DNA from 2 places in the Marinobacter panjinensis genome. Region 1 is predicted to be linked to the other one. Evidence: predicted binding sites of a transcription regulator. Region 1 holds the regulator's gene; the other holds the start of a gene.
What was found. The regulator sigma-54, encoded in region 1, starts transcription at its own class of promoters, with help from an activator protein. The targets are predictions, from matches to a motif close to ANTGGCATNNANNTTGCTNT.
Positions count from the first base shown of each region.

Region 1 (4,211 bases):
GTCGATGCTCACCGCCATCTTGCCCAGCCGGCCCGGTGAGCTCTGGGTGGTGGCTTCCCGCGTCAGGGGGAAGAGCAACCCGATGGGCAGGTTGTCGATGCAATAGAAACCCAGGTCCTCCAGCACGTGCAGGGCGGTACTTTTACCGGAGCCTGACCGGCCGCTGACGATGATCAGTTTCATAACCCATTCACCTCGAATCCGGAGCGGCTCAGTTTCCTTCGGCCGTCATCCGGCGATAGAGAGAGTCCGCATCGGTACATTGGCGGAGTTGATCGCAGAATGCCCGTACATTGAACTTTTCGGCCAGCTGGCTCAGCAGTTCAAGGTGTTCACTGGTCGCTTCCTTGGGAACAATCAGGGCAAACACCAGGTCTACCGGCTGGTTGTCGATGGCATCGAAGGCCACGCCTTCTTCCAGGGTCAGCAATACCCCCACAACGTGATCGAGCCCTTCCAGGCGACAGTGGGGAATGGCGATACCCTGGCCAATACCCGTGCTCCCCAGTCGCTCCCGGGCAACGAGGTTGTTGAATATCGCGGTATCACTGAGCGACGGATCATGTTGCTGGATCTGCTCCGCAATGGTTTCCATAACCCGCTTCTTGCTGGAGGCGGGCATCCTGCAAAGGGCCAGCTCCGGCGCGAGTATGTTCTCGATAGTCAGGGATGTGTCGGTCATGAATCGACTGCAGTTCCGTAAAAAAAGGCTGCGGCAGCTTTTGTAACGAAGCCGGCGCCGCAGCTCGATTAACTGTTATGCACCAAACAGGTCGCCCTAGCGGGCTCCGTTTCCGTGCATCCGGTCAACGTTCTTTTCCTTGTGCTTAAGGATCTGCCTGTCCAGCTTGTCCACCAGAGCATCAATGGCGGCATACATATCGCTGTTTTCGGCCTTTGCGTGAATCTCACCACCTATCACGTGTAGCGTAGCTTCCGCCATCTGGCGCACTTTTTCCACCTCAAGGGTGACCTGGCAGTTGCTGATGTGGTCAAAGTGACGCTCAAGCTTGTCAAACTTGCCTGTTACATAATCTTTCAGTGCGGGAGTCAATTCTACGTGATGGCCTGAAATATTGAGTTGCATAGGCTTCTCCTGTTATCGGATGTTTACTACTACACCAGTCGCTTTCTTTCGTTGGACGGAGGAATGTGCATTGCCTCACGGTACTTGGCCACGGTTCGTCTCGCTACCTTGATACCCTGTTCTCCTAGCATGGCTGCAATTTTACTGTCGCTCAATGGCTTTTTCGGGGTTTCCGTTGCAATCAGTTTCTTGATCATCGCCCGGATTGCCGTAGAGGAACATTCTCCGCCCTCGTCAGTGCTGACATGGCTGGAGAAAAAATACTTGAGTTCAAATATGCCACGCGGCGTGTGCATGTATTTCTGGGTGGTCACCCTGGAAATGGTCGACTCATGCATTTCCACCGCCTGGGCAATGTCCGACAGGATCAGTGGCTTCATGTATTCCTCGCCATGATCCAGGAATCCTTGCTGGTGCTCGACAATTCGCGTGGCTACCTTGAGCAGAGTCTCGTTACGGCTTTGCAGGCTCTTGATAAACCATTTCGCTTCCTGCAGCTGGTCTCGCAGGTAAGTGTTGTCGGCACTGCTGTCCGCACGCTTTATAAGTGAAGCATAGCTGGCATTGACACGAATGCGCGGTGCAATTTCCGGATTCAGCTCTACCCGCCAGCGTTCGTTGTGCTTGCGCACGATCACGTCCGGGATGACGTAGTCTGGTTCGGCCTGGTCGAGGGTATCGCCCGGGCGCGGATTCAGCCCGGTAATGAGGGCCAGAACGTCCCGCAACTGATCTTCCTTCAGGCGGCTGCGGCGCAGCAGTTGTGCGTAATCACGATTGCCCAGCAGGTTAATGTAGTGGGTGATCACCAGCCGTGCCTGGGCGAGCCACGGGGTATCCGGTGGCAGCTGGTTCAACTGGATCAGCAGACATTCCTGAAGATTCCGGGCGAAGACACCAGGCGGATCGAAATGCTGCAACCGGTGAAGTACGGCTTCCACCTCATCCATTTCAAGCGGGTCTTCATCAGACTCGTCCATCATCCCCGAATGGATTTCTTCCAGCGGAGAGGTAAGGTATCCGTGATTATCAACCGCATCCATCAGCGCGTGGGCGATGGCCTGGTCCCGTTCGCTCAGGGGCGTCAGGTTCAGTTGCCACTCCAGGTGATCGTGCAGGGTTTCCGTAGGCGAGTTGCGAGTTTCAAAATCGTTGTCGTTTTCATCGTCGTTACGGGCCGATGACGCGGGTGCCGACTGGTAGATGTCGTCCCAGGCTGTGTCGACCGGAAGGTCATCGGGGATGGTGTCGGGACTGTCGGTCTCTGACGACCAGTCAGGCCCGTTTTCGGATTCATCCCAGTCTGAAGACGATTCGGAGGCGGTGTTTGACTCTTCTGTCGATGAGGCTTCGGCGGCGGTGTCGTTCTCGTTTTCCGTGGATTCCGGATTCTGGTTATCGTCGTCTTCCGAGGTTTCCAGCATGGGGTTGGATTCCAGCGCCTGCTGGATTTCCTGCTGGAGGTCGAGGGTGGAGAGCTGCAGTAGCCTGATAGCCTGTTGCAGCTGGGGCGTCATGGTCAGGCTTTGACCCAGCTTTAACTGTAATGAGGCTTTCATAACCATAGTTCAGGATCCGTCACTCGGTCGCTCTCGGCCTTTCCGGGGAGTTGGGGTTGCATAAAAACTCTTTGTATGCTGGCAACTTGCCGTGCCAAGCAAGTTCTTTGCCGAGTGTACTACAGGCGAAATTCATTGCCTAGATACACTTCCTTGACCTGCTGGTTGGCAAGAATGGCTTCCGAGTTGCCGGATGCGATGATATGGCCTCCGCTGACTATATAGGCGTTCTCACAGATGTCGAGTGTTTCCCTCACGTTGTGGTCGGTGATCAGCACGCCAATGCCCTTGTCCCGCAGGTGGCGGATAATGTGCTTGATGTCGCTCACCGAGATCGGGTCTACCCCCGCAAAGGGTTCATCCAGAAGAATAAATGCCGGCTCCATTGCCAGGGCCCGGGCGATTTCCACTCTCCGGCGCTCACCACCCGACAGCGCCATACCGGGGCTGTCGCGGATGTGGGTGATATGAAACTCTTCCAGCAACTCTTCCAGCTTGGCATCCCGTTGGCTGCGGTTAAGTTCGCGGCGGGTCTCCAGAATGGCCATGATGTTGTCACGTACGGTCAGTTTGCGGAACACCGACGCTTCCTGGGGCAGATAGCCGATACCCTTGCGGGCCCTGCCATGCATTGGTAGTGGCGTGATGTCCTGGTTGTCGATGGTGATCCGGCCATTGTCGGCGGGAACCAGCCCTACAATCATGTAAAAGCAGGTGGTCTTGCCGGCGCCGTTGGGGCCCAGGAGGCCGACAATTTCACCGCTGCGGATCTGCAGGGAAACGTCGATGACAACTTTCTTCTGCTTGTAGCTTTTTGCCAGGTTACTGGCTCTGAGAACTGCCATCGGTATCCTGTCTGTCGGGGTTGCTGGGAGAGTTGCTGGTTCTGTTGCGGGGTTGTATGACCATCTCCACACGGCCACTGCCTTCGCCCGCGTCAGCAGCGCCTTCGGCGGTAACAACGCGTTCGGCACTGTCGTAGTGGATAACATCCCCGCGGAACAGGTTACCGTCCTGCTCAATAACCGCCTCACGTTCGAAGGTGACCCGGTTTTCGGCGGCTGACCAGGTGATCGTCAGGGCGCGGGCATCTGTTTCTCCCTGTCCTTCCGTTGCTGGCTGCCGGTAATGAGCTGGCTGGCCGGTTGCTTCAATGCGGCTGACACCGCTCTCGTCCCGGTAAAGTACAACCTTGTCGGCGGTCAGGTTGGTCTGGCCCTGGGTCATTTCCACGTCGCCGGTATAGGTTGCGATACCCTGGCCGTCATCCAGTCGTGCGCTGTCAGCATTGACCCTGATGGGCTGGTCAGACTCCATGTCGAACGCCAGGGCTGTGGGCGCTGCCAGTGCCAGGCAAACAGCAGCCAGTACCAACGATTTCGGTGCGGGCCAACGGGGCCTGCAGCGGAGATCAGATTTACTTGCCAGGCTCATAGCGTCCTTCCACCTGCGAGTCGAGTTCAAGAATGCGGTCATCAATCCAGGCCTTCATTCCAGTAGCTGTGGTCAGGCTGACCGCATCGGTCAGTGCTACCGGCTCGTCCGTGTAAACGGTGCGATCACGG
Region 1 is NZ_SZYH01000001.1:1,362,233-1,366,443, reverse strand. Features, by position in the region: gene rapZ (RNase adapter RapZ) at 1-183, opposite strand, end outside; gene ptsN (PTS IIA-like nitrogen regulatory protein PtsN) at 212-682, opposite strand; gene hpf (ribosome hibernation promoting factor) at 779-1,087, opposite strand; gene FDP08_RS06160 (RNA polymerase factor sigma-54) at 1,117-2,646, opposite strand; gene lptB (LPS export ABC transporter ATP-binding protein) at 2,766-3,491, opposite strand; gene lptA (lipopolysaccharide transport periplasmic protein LptA) at 3,469-4,080, opposite strand; gene lptC (LPS export ABC transporter periplasmic protein LptC) at 4,064-4,211, opposite strand, start outside.

Region 2 (4,211 bases), 2.1 Mb from region 1:
TCGGCGGTGGTGACTGCGGCACTCTTAAAGAAGTCCTTAAACACCCGGGTGTGGAAGAAGCCTGGCAGGTGGAAATCGACGAGCGCGTCACCCGCCTTTCGGAACAGTACTTCCCCGAACTGTGCGAATCCAACACCGACCCCCGCGCCAACTTCTTCTTCGGCGACGGCATCCAGTGGGTTCGTGACGCCGTGCCTGAAAGCCTCGATGTCATCATCATCGACAGCACCGATCCTGTTGGACCTGCCGAGGGCCTGTTTGCGCTGGACTTCTACCGCGACTGCATGATTGCGCTGCGTGAGGGCGGCATCATCGTCCAGCAGAGCGAGTCGCCGCTGCTGCACACCAACACCATCATCAAGACTATCCACGACGACATGAAAAAGGCCGGGTTTGACCATGTGCGCACCCTGCCTTTTCCGCAGCCGGTTTATCCTACCGGGTGGTGGAGTTGCACTATGGCGGGGAAGGAAAAGCCGGTGGTTTACTTCCGTGAGGAAGATGCCGATCAGCGGCCGTTTGTGACTCGTTATTACAACGCTGATATCCATCGGGGGGCGCTGGCTTTGCCGCAGTTTATGGTGGATGTGTTGGAGGATGAGGTGATGTCGAGCGAACGATAAGAGTTGGCGGAGGAGGTGGGAGGGGGGCCTTTCCGGGCTCGACAAAAACATGGATGTTTTTGTCGAGCGTACAGGGACGTATTCACAGCGTATCCCGGAAAGGCCCCCTCCCACCTCCGGCATGCTCTCAGGTCTGCGCGTCGGATTACGCTTTGCTAATCCGACCTACTAAGTCAAAAAAAGGGCGCCCGCAGGCGCCCCTCTTTTGATCCGGTGTCAGCCGATGTTACTTGCTGCTGACGAACTCCGGATAGGCTTCCATGCCACACTCTGACAGATCCACACCTTCGTACTCTTCCTCCTCGGTAACCCGGATACCCATGACCGCCTTGAGGATGCCCCAGACAATCAGGCTGGTGCCGAAGACCCAGACGAAGATGGTAAGCAATCCGACCAGCTGACCCATAAAGGTCGCATCCGCGTCGGACAGCAGCACCGCGAAGATACCCCAGATGCCAACCACACCATGCACCGAGATGGCACCGACCGGATCATCGATACGCATCTTGTCGAGAGTGACAATCGAAAACACCACAACGATGCCGCCGATAGCGCCGATGATGGTCGCCAGCAGGGGTGAAGGATCAGCAGGCTCGGCCGTGATGGCTACCAGACCAGCCAGGGCACCGTTCAGGGCCATGGTCAGGTCAGCCTTGCCGAACATGATGCGGGCGAGGATCAGTGCGCCGATCAGGCCGCCGGCTGCAGCTGCGTTGGTGTTCAGGAACACGTTGGCAACCTCGTTGGCCACACCGATACCACCCAGCTTCAGGGTAGAGCCGCCGTTAAAGCCGAACCAGCCCATCCACAGGATAAAGGTACCGAGAGTTGCCAGCGGCAGGTTTGCGCCCGGGAATGCATTGATCTGACCCTTTGACCCGTATTTGCCTTTACGGGGGCCCAGCAGCAGAACACCAGCCAGGGCAGCAGCAGCACCAGCCATGTGCACGATACCGGAGCCGGCGTAATCGCTGTAGCTGAGCTCGTAGATGCCGAAAACAGCATCGCCGTTCCAGGTCCAGGAACCCTGCATCGGGTAGATGAAACCACACATAACAACGGCAAACGCGAGGAAGGCCCAGAGTTTCATGCGCTCAGCGACGGCACCGGAAACGATGGACATGGCTGTGGCAACAAAAACCACCTGGAAGAAGAAGTCCGAAGCGCCTGCGTATTCACCCATCTCGCCGAAACCGGCTTCATTGGAAGCTGCGAGGACTCCGGCAATGGCCGCGTCGTCCATTTGCGCGACAGTGGTAACGCCACTGAGGAAGAGTCCGCCATCGTACATGATGTCGTAGCCGACGATCAGATACATGGTACAGGCTACTGCAAACAGGGAGACGTTCTTGGTCAGGATTTCAGTGGTGTTCTTGGCACGCACCAGGCCTGCCTCGAGCATCGAGAAACCCGCGGCCATCCACATGACCAGGGCACCGCAAATGAGGAAGTAAAAGGTATCCAGCGCATACTGGAGTTCAAAGATATAATTAAGATTGCTTTCCATGTGAAGCCCTCCGCACGAGGCTTTTCAAGTTATAAGTTTTTTGCGTTGGCTGTCTGGTTGATCAGGCTGTAATCAGACCGCTTCTTCGCCGGTTTCCCCGGTCCGTATCCGGATAGCCTGTTCCAGTTCGGTCACGAAAATTTTGCCGTCGCCGATTTTTCCGGTGTTGGCGGCCTTGGTGATGGATTCGATGACCTGGTCCAGCAGGTTGTCGCCGATAGCAACTTCAACCTTGACCTTGGGCAGAAAGTCCACCACGTATTCTGCGCCACGGTAGAGTTCGGTATGGCCCTTCTGGCGACCGAAGCCTTTGACTTCAGTGACCGTTACGCCTTGTACGCCAATCTCGGATAGTGCCTCACGGACATCATCCAACTTGAAAGGCTTGATGATCGCTGTCACAAGTTTCATTGCTTTCTCCTTGGTAAAGCCGTCTCAACGCCTGGAACTCTTCGGTCCGTTGTTGAGGTCGGGATGCTGCCACCTCGCACACCAATTGTGCGGATTGCGTACAAGGCTTTTAGCATCGTGTGTGCCAACGCAAAAAATAACAATAATATCAGCATCTTGAGTATATGCTGATCCAAAATGGATCGTCAGGCTGCACCATTTCGGGGCTGACCTGTCGGAAGCGAACCATAATGATGCACAAGTCAGGTGCAATCATTAAAAGCTGCCTCAGCGGCATTATACTGCCGATAGGGTACAGTATGGCAGGGCAGGCAATGTGTTACACTTCCGACCTTCGTACCGGTGCCAGTTCCGGGCGGGTTCTGGAGAGTTCAACAGAACTCAAAGTGTTCAAGCCAGCGAGGTGATTTGTGAAAGGTCCACAGGATTTCTTTACCCAGCTTCAGGGTCAGTTCGGCCAGTTTGTTCCCGATATGGCCCGTGCCGCCCGTGAGGACTTCGAAGCCCAGGCCCGGGCGACGGTAATGACCGTGCTGTCGCGCCTTGAGCTGGTAACCCGTGACGAATTTGATGCCCAGCAGGCGGTCCTGATGAAAACCCGTGAAAAGGTCGAGGCGCTGGAAAAGCGTGTGGCCGAGCTGGAGCAGCAGTCCCCGAAGAGCTGACAGGCAGGAAGCCCGTCAGGCGGCTGAGCCGCCAATACCCATAACCATGGAAGGTTGTCATGTTTGCCGTCGTCCATACCCGCGCCAGCATTGGCGTATCCGCGCCATCCGTTACTGTTGAAGTCCACCTGTCCGGCGGCCTGCCGGCACTTTCCATTGTCGGGCTGCCGGAAACCGGAGTTCGTGAAAGCAGGGAGCGTGTCCGCAGCGCGTTGCTCAATGCCGGCTTCGACTTTCCCGCCCGCAGAATCACAATCAATCTGGCTCCCGCTGATTTGCCCAAGGAAGGTGGCCGCTTCGACCTCCCCATTGCCCTGGGCATCCTCGCCGCTTCCGGACAGATTCCGGCGGAAAGCCTTGCGACATACGAGTGTGTGGGCGAGTTGTCCCTTGATGGTGCGCTGCGCCCCCTGAAGGGCGTGCTCCCTGCCGTGTTGGCAGCCCGTAAAGAAGGGCGCCAGCTGCTGATTCCCCAGGCCAATGCCGCCGAAGCCGCGCTTGCCAGCCAGGACGACGTGTTGCCAGCAGCCCATCTGCTGACGGTGTGTGAGCACCTGTGTGATCGGGCCCGTATTTCCCCGGTTCCGGCTGCTGTGGCAGAGCAGAGTGCCAGGCCCGGTCCGGACCTGGCCGATGTGCGTGGCCAGAACGTGCCGCGCAGGGCGCTGGAGATAGCGGCGGCGGGTGGCCATAACCTGCTGATGTTTGGCCCGCCGGGTACCGGAAAGAGCATGCTCGCCAGCCGTCTGCCCGGCATTCTGCCCCCCTTGACCACGGAGTCCGCCCTGGAGGTGGCCAGTATCCACTCGGTGGCCGGATTGCCGGTTCAGGACGAGGACTGGTGCCGGCCACCTTACCGGTCACCGCATCATACCGCCTCATCCGTTGCCATGGTGGGTGGGGGCAGTAGTCCGCGGCCTGGTGAAATCTCACTGGCTCACCGTGGCGTATTGTTTCTGGACGAACTGCCGGAGTTTGGGCGCCGGGTGCTGGAAGTACTGAGAG
Region 2 is NZ_SZYH01000001.1:3,464,041-3,468,251, forward strand. Features, by position in the region: gene speE (polyamine aminopropyltransferase) at 1-623, shown strand, start outside; gene FDP08_RS15860 (ammonium transporter) at 850-2,130, opposite strand; gene glnK (P-II family nitrogen regulator) at 2,203-2,541, opposite strand; gene FDP08_RS15870 (accessory factor UbiK family protein) at 2,952-3,206, shown strand; gene FDP08_RS15875 (YifB family Mg chelatase-like AAA ATPase) at 3,266-4,211, shown strand, end outside.
Region 2: glnK (P-II family nitrogen regulator) is a predicted target of sigma-54. The motif match lies at 2,651-2,670, and genes of this name have one in related genera.